2 regions of the Sphingomonas sp. CFBP 13733 genome follow, and region 2 is predicted to be linked to the other one. Evidence: riboswitches for the same ligand, from Rfam matches in the RefSeq annotation. Region 2 holds a riboswitch; the other holds the start of a gene.

Region 1 (7,093 bases), 380 kb from region 2:
TCGATTGCGACCATCCAGTTGTGATCACCACAATTATGCGCCTCGCACCCCCAGGAGGCGATGCGCCGGCCCCGTTGGAAGATCGGCGTCTGCGGTCCCGAGCGTCCGCGGATCAGCGACCGCAGCCGCGCATCGTCGACCACCGCGAGCAACCCGCCGGCCACCTCGGTGCGATCGAAGAAATCGACGCCATCGACCGCGTCATGCGGATATTTGCCGACATAAGCGGTGAGCGGCGTGGTCTGCGCCTGCCCCGCCACGGGGGTCGGCGTCCGCGTGGCAGGCGGCGTGAAATTGGTGACCGCAGCAGTCTGCTGAGGATCGTCGCCCGCACTGCAGCCTGAAACGGCCATGGCAAGCATTGCCATCCCCGCACGCAGCGACAGGGTAATCGGCGCAGCCCCGGATCCGATATGCATCGCAGCCCCCTCATGCTCTTTTCATCCCAACGCGCCGACCGGGCCGAGGTTGCCCGCGATGCCCGCACTGCCGGGGCGACTCGATGATCCGAATCTACGGGTATGCGCGAGTGCAAGCGTGTATCGTCGCCGTCCCGGGGCGCTCCGTCCCGCCGGAAGGGCAGCATCATGGCCAAGAGCCAGAAGAAATCGAACAAGGAAGTCCGCAAGCCCAAGGCCGAGAAGGAGCCCAAGGCGAACGCGTCGAACCCGACGACCAAGGGCAAGCCCGTCGAGATGACGACGCTCAAGTGATCCGGCACGAAACAGGACGATGACGATGGCGGACGACGATTACGTCTATGACGAGGCCAGCGGCGAATGGGTCGCCGCCGACGCCGCATCCACGACCCGCGCGGCGGACGACGACACGGTCGTGGTCCGCGACTCGGTCGGCAACGTGCTGGCGGACGGCGACCAGGTGACGCTGATCAAGGACCTGACCGTCAAGGGCGCGGGCCAGACGCTCAAGCGCGGCACGCTGATCAAGGCGATCCGCCTGACCGGTGACGCGCAGGAGATCGATTGCCGCTACGAGGGGATCAAGGGTCTGGTGCTGCGCGCGGAATTCGTGCGCAAGCGGTAACGGACGTACCCCTTATCCTCCCCCTGGCGGGGGAGGATAAGGGGTGTGGCGGATCAGACGTCCGCGGGGAGGTAGATCTCGCTGCCCTTCTCGCGGAACCTCTCGCTCATTTTCGCCATGCCCTTTTCCGCGTCGGCATGCGCACCCTTGGCGAAGATCGCGCGGTTGGCGTCGGTCTGATCGACATCGGCCGCTAGGAACGTGTCGGCCGGGCCATTCTGTTTCGCGGCGAAGTCCCTCACCTCCTGCGTGATCTTCATCGAGCAGAATTTGGGACCGCACATCGAACAGAAATGCGCGGTCTTGGCGCCTTCTGCGGGGAGCGTCTGGTCGTGATATTGCTCGGCCGTATCGGGGTCGAGGCTCAGGTTGAACTGGTCGCGCCAGCGGAATTCGAAGCGCGCGCGGCTCAACGCATCGTCGCGCATCTGCGCGGCAGGGTGACCCTTGGCGAGGTCGGCGGCGTGTGCGGCGAGCTTGTAGGTGACGACGCCGACCTTCACGTCGTCGCGGTCGGGCAAGCCCAGATGCTCCTTGGGCGTGACGTAGCAAAGCATCGCGGTGCCGTACCAGCCGATCTGCGCCGCGCCGATGCCGCTGGTGATATGGTCATAACCCGGCGCGATGTCGGTGGTGAGCGGCCCCAAGGTATAGAAGGGCGCCTCGCCGCAGACCTCGAGCTGCTTTTCCATGTTTTCCTTGATCTTGTGCATCGGCACATGGCCGGGGCCCTCGATCATCACCTGAACGTCGCTCTTCCAGGCGCGGTGGGTCAGTTCGCCGAGCGTGTAGAGCTCGCTGAACTGCGCCTCGTCGTTCGCGTCGGCGATGCTGCCGGGGCGCAGCCCGTCGCCGAGCGAATAGGCGATGTCATACGCCTTCATGATCTCGGTGATCTCGTCGAAGCGCTCGTAGAGGAAGCTCTCCTTGTGGTGGCTGAGGCACCATTTCGCCATGATCGAGCCGCCGCGCGAGACGATGCCGGTGACCCGCTTGGCGGTCATCGGGATATAGGCGAGGCGCACGCCGGCGTGGATCGTAAAGTAATCCACGCCCTGCTCCGCCTGTTCGATCAGCGTGTCGCGGAAGATTTCCCAGGTCAGATCCTCGGCGACGCCGCCGACCTTTTCGAGCGCCTGGTAGATCGGCACGGTGCCGATCGGCACGGGGCTGTTGCGCAGGATCCATTCGCGCGTGTCGTGGATGTTGCGGCCGGTGCTGAGGTCCATCACCGTGTCCGCGCCCCAGCGGATCGACCAGACGAGCTTGTCGACCTCGGCGGCGACGTTCGACGCGACTGCGGAGTTGCCGATATTGGCGTTGATCTTGACCAGGAAGTTGCGGCCGATCGCCATCGGCTCGGATTCGGGGTGGTTGACGTTGTTGGGGATGATCGCGCGGCCGCGTGCGACCTCGTCGCGGACGAATTCGGGGGTGACGAAGTCGGGGATCGACGCACCGAAGCTCTCGCCGTCGCGCTTATACTCTTTCAGCATCGCGCGGCCGAGATTCTCCCGCGTCGCGACATATTCCATCTCGGGCGTGATGATGCCACGGCGTGCGTAATGCATTTGGCTGACATTGGCGCCAGCCCTGGCGCGCAACGGGCGCTTGATGCTGCCGGGAAATTGCGGGACGCCGTCCGAGCGGTCGGGGCCGAGCTGGCCATTATCCTCGGGCCGGATCTCGCGCGCGTCGTAGCTCTCGACGTCGCCGCGCGCCTCGATCCACTGGCGGCGGAGTTGCGGCAGGCCGGCGTTGATGTCGATCGTCGCCCTGGGGTCGGTGTACGGACCGCTGGTGTCGTAGACCCGCAAGGGCGGCTCGGAACAGCTCGGGTCGAGCACGATCTCGCGCATCGCGACGCGGACGTCGGGGCTGGAGGGCACCGCGACATGAACCTTCCGCGAGCCGCGTATCGGGCCGGTGGTGACGCCGATATCGGCGGTCGGGATGCGGGGATCGTAATCGGCCATGCGCTTGCTCCTAAAGGTCTCGGAGCAAGGCATGCGGTTCTGTGGCGACCGCTCCCTCCCTCCGCCGGTATCAACCGGATCAGGTTCAGCGGGTCGAAGGCTCCTGCCTTCCTCTCAAGCGCGGATCGGCGCTCCCCCGGGGTAGGGCGAGCATAGGCGCAACAGACGGGGGCGCAAACGAAAAACCCCGCGCGGTCGGGCCGCACGGGGTTTCGGGTCGATCGGCGGGTTGCGATCAGAAGGTGTAGGTCAGGCCCACCGCGCCGAGCCACTGGTCGGCATCGCCGACGTCCGCGACGATCGGGCTGTCCTTGTACTTGCCGAGCATGCGGCCATAGAGCACGCCCGCGCCGACGCCGAACCCACGGCGCAGATCGCCCGACAGGCTCTGCAACGCGAAGGCGGAGACGTTGACCCGGCGGAAACCGCTGTCGTTGATGTCATAGGTGCGCAGACCGCTGTTGATCGTGCCGATCGGCGTGACCGCGGCATAGGTCCGGCCAAAGCCCTTGCCTGCATAATCCGCCGACAGGCCGAAGGCGACCAGGGTGCGGACCGACAGCGGCGTCGTGTAGTTGACCTGTGGGGTGATGACATAGCTGTCGTGCGTGCCCGACACGTCGTGGATATAGGCGACGCGCGCGGTCAGCGTGTCGTAATCGCTGGTGATGACGCCGGTCTTGCCGATGCCGACGAAGCCGCCGACTTCATAGGCCGTGTCGATCTTGCCGAGCGCGCGGACCTGCCGGTTGTCGACCCGGCCCGTGCGATCGGTGCGGACGGCGGCGATAACGCCGACTTCGTAGTTGATCCCGACGGACCCGGTATTGGGGATCAGGTTCACATAGAGCTGCGTACCGCGTGTGAAGAAGTCATGGCCACGGACCGTACCGATCGCGACCGCGCCGGGGGTGAAGCTGTTGCTGTCCGCACCCTCGTAATCGGGAAGCGACGCGACGCCGAGACCGAGCGTGATGCGGTTGTTGTCGGCGGGATCGGTGATTGGCGGGGTCGGATTGGGATCCGTCTGCGCAAGTGCCGGCGTGGCGAGGGCGACTGCCGCGGTTGCGGCAGTCAGAACGAGTGAGAATGCGCGCAAGGACGGGCTCCGGACAAAAAGGTTCCACCGCGCAACGCGGGGCAACCCCATTCGGTCCGTTGCAATCCGTCAGAAGATGTAACGCATCCTGACCTGTTGCATTTCGGCATCACCGGCGAGCATGAACCGTGCCGCGGAAAAGCGCGGCGGTCCGAAGCGTACCGCGGCGTTGTTCGAGAAACCATAGCCCTCGCGCGGGATACCCGCGATCGTGTCGAGCTTGGAGTTGCTGTTCTCGTCATGGATGATCGCCAGCGCATAGCCACGCTGCGGCAGGCCCGGAAAGCTCGTCGTCCGGACCGCGGCGGGCAGGGTCCGGGTCAGTGCCTTGGCATCGTCGACACAGGCGGGGAAATTGTCGGGGTCGGCGGTCAGGCAGATACGGATCAAGCCCTTGGCCGAGCGAAGATTGTCGACCTCGACGTCGAGCCGCGTGACCGGGCTCGCTGCCGCCAGAACGGCCCAGACGGCGGCCGCCGCCAGCACGCGCGGCAGCCTTGGCATGCGAGCTGCCCGCATCGCCGTGCTCCCGGTCGGTGCCGCAGAGCCGATCCCAGAACCGGAAAATGAGCTCATAATTGCACCTGTATCGTTCATGATGTGGCTGATGGTGGCTGGCCGTGATCAGCCATGTCCCCAATGCTCCCCTCCACATGAACCGGGGAAAAACCTCCCGGCCCATCGGATTGGCCCCCTCCATAACGGTCATGACCGTCAGAGCCAAACCGAGCGCACCGCCAGGGTCGGAATCGCAATGACCCGTAGCGGAATTATCACAGCGCCGGGACCGGATCGAACGCCGTTGCCATTCAGACCCTCGGTCGACCACGCCCGGCCGGTGCTCCACCTGTTTGCACTGACTCTAGTCTATCGCCCCCGCAAAATGATCGAAACCGGCGGCATCCGGGTACGCGGCTGCAAAGCACGACGGCCTGTGCGCCTGCAAACCTAACGCCGCCCCATTCTATGTCGGAACACCGGACCCTTATCATATCTTTATCGATTTTACAGAATTCAGCGCCACGAATTCATCTATCGAACTTTATTTGACGCCTCCCAATGTGATATTTTTTTTCAGGTCAACAGATTTGAGACCCTGATAGCAGAACATTGCTCCATTACGACGATATCGCCTGTTTGAAAGTCCGACGCCATGTCAGAGACAGGCCATCTCGATACTATAAATTTAGGAGATGAGTATATGGCAACCATCAACATCATGATTGCTGTGGATGTGGAAACAGCTCAGTCGACGGCCAGTGGCCAGACCATCACCCAAGGTCTGTATATGATCGACACAACGGGCTATGAAGGCACGTCCGAGGGTGGCAACGAGTTGACGACGCCGTGCAACGCCGGTGACGTCTTGGTGTGGACCGTCTATCCCATCAATCCCGCCCATAATATCGCAATCACCGGGTTTACCGGTCAATGCACGCAGAACCCGCCGAATAGTGTATTCCAGAAGCTTGAAAAACAGACGACGCCCGCGGGCGTTATCTATTGGACCTGTGTGATCAACAACGGCACAGCAACGGGGTCCTACCAGTACAGCGTCGTCTTCTCGATGTCGGGCAAGACTTACAGCTATGACCCGTTCATCAAGGTCCCGGCGAACTGATCGCCAGCGCGTAAACATGGGCATGTGCGCTCCCGGCTGATCCGGAAATGAGCGCGCGCCGCACATGGTGCCGGGCAGCAGCGACGACTTGCGGCTGCCCGGTACCGTAAAAACCCGCGCAGTTCCTCGGCCAGCATCGCTCGACCTGTCCGCCGAGCGTCCGGAACCGAGGTCAGGCGCGCCGGTCGAGGATCAGGATCGGCGCGTCACGATAACGACCCTCGATGCGCAGGCGGTAGCCGAGGCGCTCGGCGAGGCGGAGCGAGGGCGCGTTGCGGCGGTCGATGATGCAGGTCGTCGCGGCGATGCGCGGGTCGGCCCAGGCCAGGACCGCCGCCATCGCCTCCGACGCATAACCCTGTCCCTGCGCGTCGCCGGTCAGCGTCCAGCCCATTTCGGGGCCGATCGCACCGGGACCGTCGATCGGCGGCAGGATCGCGCGCCGCGCTTCGATCAGACCCATCTCGCCGATCAGCCGGCCGGTCACAGTCTCGCGCACGATCCAGCTGCCATAGCCGAACACGGTCCACTGCCCGATCGAGCGGAGCAACCGGATCCACACCTCCTCGCGACTACGCGGCGTGCCGCCGATCATCGCATAGACGCGGGCGTCGGCCCACATCGCGGCGCAGTCGTCGAGATCGGCAGGGACATGGCCGCTCAGCGTCAGGCGCGCCGTTGCCAGCGTCGGCGCCTGGGGGTGGCGGGGGTCGGGATCGCCGGCGTGCGGTGCTGGCGAAGCGTCGGTCGGATGTGTGGGGGGCATGGCGGCTCCGGATCTGGCATGGACATAGTGGCGGAGATGGCGGCGGCGCGCCATGCCCGACCTGACGTCCCCCGTCCCTCCGTGTCGGGTGCGCGATGGCAGCGGACGACTGGCGCGCGGCGGATCGCGGCGGTGGCGGAAGAGGCGGCCGGGCCGGCAATGCAGGTTGTCTTCGCGCGCGATTGGGCGGGAAAGGCTGTTTTCGCAGGCGCCGGTTTGCGCTAGTCGGAGCCATGGCATCGACGATCTCCTGCGACGTCGCGATCGTTGGCGCGGGCCTGGCCGGCGGGATGATCGCGCTGGCGCTCAAAGCGAAGCATCCGGCGCTCGACGTGCGGCTGGTCGATGCCGCCCCGACGGTCGGCGGCAATCACCTCTGGTCGTTCTTCGACAGCGACGTCGCGGCGGCGGACCGCTGGATCGTCGCGCCGCTCGTGGTGCATGGCTGGCAGGGCTATGACGTGCGCTTTCCAGGGCATGCGCGGACCATCGACGCGCGTTACAATTCGATCGAGAGCGTCCAGCTCGACCGCGAAGTACGCCGCGTCCTGCCGCCGCACGCGCTGATGCTCGACCGCAAAGTCAGC
Region 2 (7,093 bases):
GAGCGGACCGGCGACCGGAAACTGCGCGACCACGGCCGCGGCTTCCTCGGCGGTGATCGCCGGCCAGCTCGGCGCAGCCATGTCAGTGCCCATCCCGTGGACCAGATGCGCCGCCGGCGAGCCCGCGCCGATCATCGCGCGCGCTCCGGTCACAGGCCGCGCGAGATGGTCGCCATGACGGCCGCACCACTCCCGACATAATAGGTCGGCGCAGATCCCGCGATCAGCGTCCCCCCGCGCCCGATCACGTCGCGCGCATTGGTCGAGACCGACTGCACCCCCGCCAGCACGCGCGGATCGGTCACGTTGATCGCGTTCAGCCGCAGGTCGGTCCGCTTGCCATCGAGCATCGACGCCAGATGCACGCCGACCGACAGGTCGAGCGTCGCATAGCCCTTGATGCTCTCGTCGTTGACGAACGTCGCATATTGCCGGCCGACATATTTGACCGCGACACTGCCGAACAACCGTCCGTCGTCATAGGTCCCGCCGCCACCGATCTGCACGGTCGGGCTCGAGACCGCATGCCGGCCGCGGGTCGGCAGATAATCGTCGCCGACCGGCAGGTCGTCGCTGATCCGTGCGCGCAGATATTCGCCCGAGACATAGACGCTGACACCGCGCGCCGGGCGATAGTCGATCTCGGCATCGATCCCGTAGGAGCTCTGTCCCCCGGCATTCAGCGTCGAATTGACCAGCGCGCCGCCATTGTTGATGACCGTCGCCAGCTGGCGGTTGCGGAAATCATAATGGAACCCCGTCACCGATGCGGACAGTGCGGGGCCGATATAGCGATAGCCCAGCTCCTGCGAGACCGCATATTCGTTCTTCAGCGCGGTCGTCCCCGCGCTGACCAGCGCACCGCCCGCATAGCTGTCGTAAAGCGTGAACTCGTTCGGCGTGCGGAAGTTCGTCGTGATGTTGGCGAACAGCTGCTGCCGGTCGTCGATCTCGTAATGCACCGCCGCCCGCGGCAGCGCGGCGAAGCTGTCGAGGCGGACGCGGTCCTGCGGACCCGGCAGGTAGTTGCGCCCGCTGCGCAGCACATTGACGCCCTTGAACCCGATATCGACCGCAAGACGCGGTGTCAGCGTGATATGGTCGGCCAGGAACGCCGCCTTGGTGACGGTCACGGTCCGCTGGTTCTCATAGGCGAGCAGCCGGCCGTCGGCGGTCCGGATCGCCTTTGCGCGATAGCCCCAGCGATCGGCCGGCGCGCCATCGGCACCGACCGCGGTATAGGACTGGACGACGCGGTCGGTGCCGTGATCGAACCACAACCCTGCGGTCAGCCGGTGGATGCCGCGCTCGATCGTCAGCGTGTTGACCGTGCCCACGCGGCGCTGGTCGCCGGTATAATTGCCCAACACCGTCGCGACCCCGTCGACCGCACCCGGCAGCGCGATCGGATCGGCGAGCGGCTCGATACCCAGGAAGTTGCCGGTCGTGCCGAGCTGCGTCCCATAGGGCGAATTGCCGTAGCCGAACTGCAGATAGCTGGTGCTGTCGAGCGTTACCCCCGCGCCCAGCGCCAGATGCACCGGCGCCGACGCATAGAGGTTGCGGAACGGCGCGCGGTAGAGCCGCCAGTAATTGGTGTTGCCCGCGCTGTACCGCGCATCGAAGTTGAAATCGCGTCCCTGCGCGCGCCATTCGGCGAGCGTCGGGCTGCGATAGGTCGACGAGTTCGCGTTGTTGAACGACAGCGCCAGGCTCGCGCGGTTGCCGTTGCCCCATTCGCCGAGCAGCTTGGCATCGACATGCTGGCGCGTGTCATGGCCGGCACCGCGCCAGTTGTTCGCGCGCGTGTTCGAATAGGAGACGAAGGCCCGCAGCCCCGTCTGGCCGATCCGTCCGGTATCGAGCCGGACGAAGCCGCGCCGCGCCGCATAGGATCCGATCGACAGGTCGACGAGCCCGCGCGGCGCCGCACTCGGATCGTCGAGCCAGAGCGACAGCGACCCGCCCGCACCCCCCAGCGTCGGCGACGCGATATCGACCGCGCCCTGCGCCAGCGCGATCCGCTGGAGATTCTCGGTATCGGCGAACTGCGAGGGATAGGCGTAATAATAGCCAATGTCGTTCTGCGGCGCGCCCTCCATCGTCACACCGATCTCGTCCTGCCCCAGCCCGCGCAACGTCAGGCTCGAACTGGTCGACAAGCCGTAAGGATCGCTCGACGCGACGGTCGCGCCGGGCAGGAGGTTGACCAGCTGGAACGCGTTGAGCGTCGGCGCCTGCTTGGTGATGAACGCAGCGGCGATCGCGCTTTCGGATTTGGGCACCGTCTGGTCGGGGAGCAGCCCCTCGGGATCGAGAAGACCGACGACGCGGATATCGACCGGGTCGGCGCCGTCCCGCGCATCCGCCTGCGTCTGCGCGCTGGCGGGGGCGAAGGCCACCACAGCAGCAAGTGCCACTGCCAGCGCGCTGCATGCAACACGGGGCGGCCGGCCCGTCATCAGGTCAAATCGAAGGATCATCACGGTCTTGCGTCCACTCCACACGGAGGGACGACGGACGCGCCGCCAGCCCTCCCTACGCCGGTATCAACCGGATCAGGTTCAGCGGGTCATGGGCTGCAGCCCACCTCTCAGCCGCGCGTCAGCGGCCCCCCGGGGAGCGCGCCGTCTAGGCGGTTCGGTCCTCCGGCGATAGCGTTATTGCCCGTTTGCCCGTCCGCAGCGCCTTCCCGGCACACGCGCGGCAGAATTATATGACAATCCACCCCGCCCAGAGGCTTGCAGTGGGTGACAGCCGGACCGGTTTGCGCCACACAGGCTTTATGGAGCGTGTGCTGACCGACGTCGTTGCCCTGGAGAATCGGGATCTGGGACGGAACCTTACGCATGGCATGCTCGACCTGCTCGGCAAGGCCATCGTGACCGGCCAATATACGGATCGGCCATTCCCCACCGAGGCGGAGATCGCGGTGGCGCATGGCGTCAGCCGATCGGTGACCCGTGAGGCGGTCAAGATGCTGACCGCCAAGGGACTGGTCAGCGCGCGCCCGCGACAGGGCACGATCGTGCAGCCATCGAGCAGCTGGAACCTGTTCGACACCGATGTGCTGCGCTGGCTGCTCGACCGCAAATTCTCGGTCGAGCTGCTCCAGCAGTTCAACCAGCTGCGGATCGGGATCGAACCCGAAGCGGCGGCGCTCGCGGCGCTGTACCACACCGAACAGGACATGGTCGCGATCGAGGCGGGGCTGGCGCGGATGGCCGCGGCTGAGCGCAGCTATGACGATCCACTCGACGCGGACATCGCGTTCCACGTCGCCGTCCTGCGCGCGTCGCGCAACCCCTTCTACGCACAGTTCCAGTCGGTGGTCGAAACCGCGCTGCGCACCTCGATCCGCTTCACCAACCGGATCAAGGGGCGCAGCGCGAACATCGCCGACCATGCCGCGGTCGCCGTCGCGATCGCCGCGCGCGATGCCGATGGTGCGCGCGACGCGATGCGACGCCTGATCGGCGACGTTCTCAGCCTGATCGCCGAGGCCTGACACCCGAATCGTCGCGACCCGGTGTACGATCAAGGGACAGCACCGTGCGACGCCGTCACTCGACCTGATCGCGCTTTTCACTTATCGAGACGCGGTGCCCTTGGGCCCGGTGCCGCGAGTCGAGATTTGACAAGCGCCGGAATAGCTCGAAGGACGAAATGCGACCGCGCATCATGCGGGTAGCAATTGAAAACATGACGGGAAACAATGCGAAGGGCTCGAGACGAGCGAACTGCACGGATCGGCAAGGTCGCGCTCGCGGCGGCCATGACCGGCGGTTTGGTGAGCGGTGCGCAGGCACAGACGGTCAACGTCAACACACCCGTCAGCGTGCCCGTCGCGGGCAATGTCGACCGGTTTCGTGTCGTGCCGGTGATCACCAGTGTCTATGACAGCAACGTGCTGCGTCTCAACGACGCGCGCGGGAGCGGGCCGCGCGACAATATCCGCGTTTCGCCGGCGTTGGCGGTCGATCTGAACCGCATCTTCGGCCGCACCCGCGTCACCGCCGGCGGCACGGTCGGCTATGATTTCAACACCCGGTTCAGCGGCCTCGATCGTGAGCGGATCAACCTGACCTCGAGCGTGACGACCCCGGTCGGCGCGCCCTGCAGCGTGACCGGCAGCGCGGCGCTCGAACGCGCGCAGTTCGATCTCGGCGACACCAACACCGTGGTGACCGAGAGCTTCCTGCGCCAGGTCTATGACGTCGGCGCGAGTTGCCGCGCCGCGGCGGGCTTCTTTCCCGCGGTGGGTGTCAACCGCGTGTCGCTCACCAACAGCAGCCGCAAGGTTCTGGACACGAACCAGTCCGCGCTGCGCGCGGGGATCGGCTATGGGCGGCCCAGCCTCGGGACGCTGCAGCTCATTGGCTCCGTTGCGAAGATCGCGCGCCCGGGTATCGAGGATCTGACCGGGATCGACGATTCGACGATGATCACCGACGTCCAGCTGGTCTTCGAACGTTCGGTCGCGCCGCGCGTCAGCTTCCGGCTAGGCGGCGGCATCACGCATGCCGACCCCAAGCGCGCGGCCGTGCCGTCCTTCAGCGGCCCGTCGTTCGACGCGCAGGTGACGATACGCCCGGTGCCCCGGTTCACGATCGTCGGCTCCGGCCGCCGTGCGGTGCAGAATCAGAGCTCGTTTGGCGCGACCTATATCATCGCCGACAGCTACAACCTCAACGTGTCCTATCTGCTCTCGGCGCGCAGCACCGCCACCCTGTTCGCCCAGCGCGCGCAACGCGATCCGCGCGGCGAGGATCTGGCGCTTACGCTTCAACCACCACGCGGCAAGGACAAGCTGAACCTGGTCGGTGGCAGCTATGCATTCGATTTCCACCGGTCGCTGCGGCTCAGCCTGAGCGTCACGCATCAGCGCCGCACGGCCGACAATGCGATTTACGATTATACGGCCACATCCGCATCGGCGGGTGTCACGGCCCGTTTCTAAGGGGATGATGATGAAGATCCGCATGGCGCATTCGCTTGTTCTGCCGTTGCTCATGGCCGCTACGGCCGCCGGGGCGCAGGTACCAACCGCGCGCCCGACACCCGCGCCGGCGGGTGCCGTACCCAACGACGGCTATCGCCTGGCCCCCGATGACGAGGTCGAGGTGACGATTTTCGGCCAGGGCCCGGGCCAGGTGGTCAAGACGCGCGTCAAGAGCGACGGTACGATCACCCTGCCGTTCCTCGGCGCGGTCCAGGTCCGCAACCAGACCGCGCGCGAACTTGCCGCGGACATCGCCGCCCGGCTGCGGAGCGGCGGCTATTTCGTCAAGCCCGTCGTCAATGTCGAGGTCACGCAGTTCGTCAGCAGCTCGGTGACCGTGTTCGGCGAGGTCGGAACCCCCGGCATCTATCCGCTCGATCTGCAGCTGACCGTCGGCATGACGCTCGCCCGCGCGGGCGGCACGCGTGGGACCAGCGCGGACTATGCGATCCTGAAGCGCGTCGGCGATCCGGTCGAACACCGCATCCTCCTGTCGGACCTCAGCGGCGAATGGAGCGCGGCGACGCTGCTCGAGGCGAAGGACACGCTCTTCGTTCCGGTCGCGCCCGTCATCTATGTCTATGGCCAGGTGAATTCGCCGGGATCCTTCCCGTTGAAGACCGGGATGACGGTTCGCCAGGCGCTGGCCCGCGCCGGTGGTCCGACGCTCGCCGGATCGACGCGGAACGTCACGATCTTCCGCGACGGCGAGAAGTTGAAGAAGGTCGATCTCGACGGCGAACTGAAGGCCGAGGACTCGGTCTTCATCAACGAGAAATGGCTCTGAATCAGTGATCGGCGTCCGGGGGTCGGAATGTCTCGTTTCATGCGATGCCCTGCGCATTCGTCGTCGCCAGGTCTGTTTCGCAACAGCCTGACGTCTGCGGCCACGGCCTGAGAAGAGGGCGCTCCGGCAACGGGGCGCCCTTTTTCATACCCTAGTGCCCCGCCATGTCCCGTGCCGCCAGCGCCGGCGCACCCCGCTACCCGGGCCAGCCGTCGCGATTCCCCCGGCGTTGGTCGTGTGATGCTTGCACGGGTCACCGGCTTGGGTGATGGGCGTGCCGATGCGACATAACGGCCTGTTCATCGCGCTGGGAGGCGCTGCGCTGGTCGCGACGGCCGGCGTTGCGGTCATGATTGCGCCCTCGCGAACCGGTCTACCGATCACGCTCGATCCCGCCGCCGATGCCCCCTCCGCGACTGGGCCGCGCAAGCCTGCGCATCCGCGCTATACCGGCGTCAACATCGCGACGGGCGGCTTTGCCTCGAAGCGCATTCCCGGGCGCTACGGCTTCGACTATTTCTACCCCAAGCCACAGGAGACCGCGCCCTTCGTCGCCGCGGGCATGAACGCGATCCGCGTGCCCGTTCTCTGGGAACGGCTGCAACCGCGGCCCAATGCCCCGATCGACGCCACGGAACTCGCACGGCTCGACGAATCGATCGCGGGGCTCGGCGGGTTCGGCCTGATCATCCTCGACGTGCACAATTACGCCAAATACCGGGGCCAACGGCTCGACCAGATCGACCCGCGCGGCGCGATGCTCGCCGACCTCTGGACCCGCCTCGCCCGCCATTATGCCGGGGACAAGCGTATCGCGTTCGGCGTGATGAACGAACCTAATGGCCTCTCCGCCACCGCGTGGCGACCGATTGCGGAGGCGTCGTTACAGGCGATCCGCGCGACAGGCGCGCGCAATCTGGTGCTCGTCCCGGGGACGAACTGGTCGGGTGCCCATTCCTGGACGAAAGGCAGCGACTCGAACGGCGAAGCGCTGAAAACGCTCGTCGACCCGGCGAACAACATGGCGTTCGAGATGCACCAATATCCGGATGCCGACTCCTCGGGAACGCATCCGGAATGCGTGTCGCCAAAGGCCGCCGCACAGGCATTCGATTCGGCCACCGCCTGGCTGCGCGCCAACAAGACACGGGGATTTCTCGGCGAATTCGGCGCCAGCAGCGACCCGAACTGCCTCGCCGCGCTCGATGCGGTGCTCGGCACACTTGACGCGGGCTCGGACGTCTGGCTCGGTTGGACCTATTGGGCAGGCGGCGCCCTGTGGGGGCCGTATATGTACAGCGTGC

Evidence for each region. Region 2 has a riboswitch for thiamine pyrophosphate ahead of IFT71_RS08820 (TonB-dependent receptor domain-containing protein). Riboswitches for the same ligand answer to the same signal wherever they lie in the genome.
Region 1: another riboswitch for thiamine pyrophosphate. It lies ahead of thiC (phosphomethylpyrimidine synthase ThiC); the one in region 2 lies ahead of IFT71_RS08820 (TonB-dependent receptor domain-containing protein).

The regions. Positions count from the first base shown of each region.
Region 1 is NZ_JACYUP010000003.1:455,423-462,515, forward strand. It holds gene IFT71_RS10715 (hypothetical protein) at 1-419, opposite strand, end outside; gene IFT71_RS21715 (hypothetical protein) at 588-713, shown strand; gene IFT71_RS10720 (alkylphosphonate utilization protein) at 739-1,044, shown strand; gene thiC (phosphomethylpyrimidine synthase ThiC) at 1,098-3,020, opposite strand; TPP riboswitch at 3,060-3,167, opposite strand; gene IFT71_RS10730 (MipA/OmpV family protein) at 3,256-4,119, opposite strand; gene IFT71_RS21430 (DUF2141 domain-containing protein) at 4,189-4,638, opposite strand; partial or broken gene IFT71_RS21435 (sterol desaturase family protein) at 4,544-4,902, opposite strand; gene IFT71_RS10740 (hypothetical protein) at 5,321-5,740, shown strand; gene IFT71_RS10745 (GNAT family N-acetyltransferase) at 5,913-6,506, opposite strand; gene crtY (lycopene beta-cyclase CrtY) at 6,740-7,093, shown strand, end outside.
Region 2 is NZ_JACYUP010000003.1:74,505-81,597, forward strand. It holds gene IFT71_RS08815 (phosphotransferase enzyme family protein) at 1-135, opposite strand, end outside; gene IFT71_RS08820 (TonB-dependent receptor domain-containing protein) at 150-2,462, opposite strand; TPP riboswitch at 2,533-2,621, opposite strand; gene IFT71_RS08825 (FadR/GntR family transcriptional regulator) at 2,786-3,508, shown strand; gene IFT71_RS08830 (outer membrane beta-barrel protein) at 3,716-4,960, shown strand; gene IFT71_RS08835 (SLBB domain-containing protein) at 4,971-5,789, shown strand; gene IFT71_RS08840 (glycoside hydrolase family 5 protein) at 6,070-7,093, shown strand, end outside.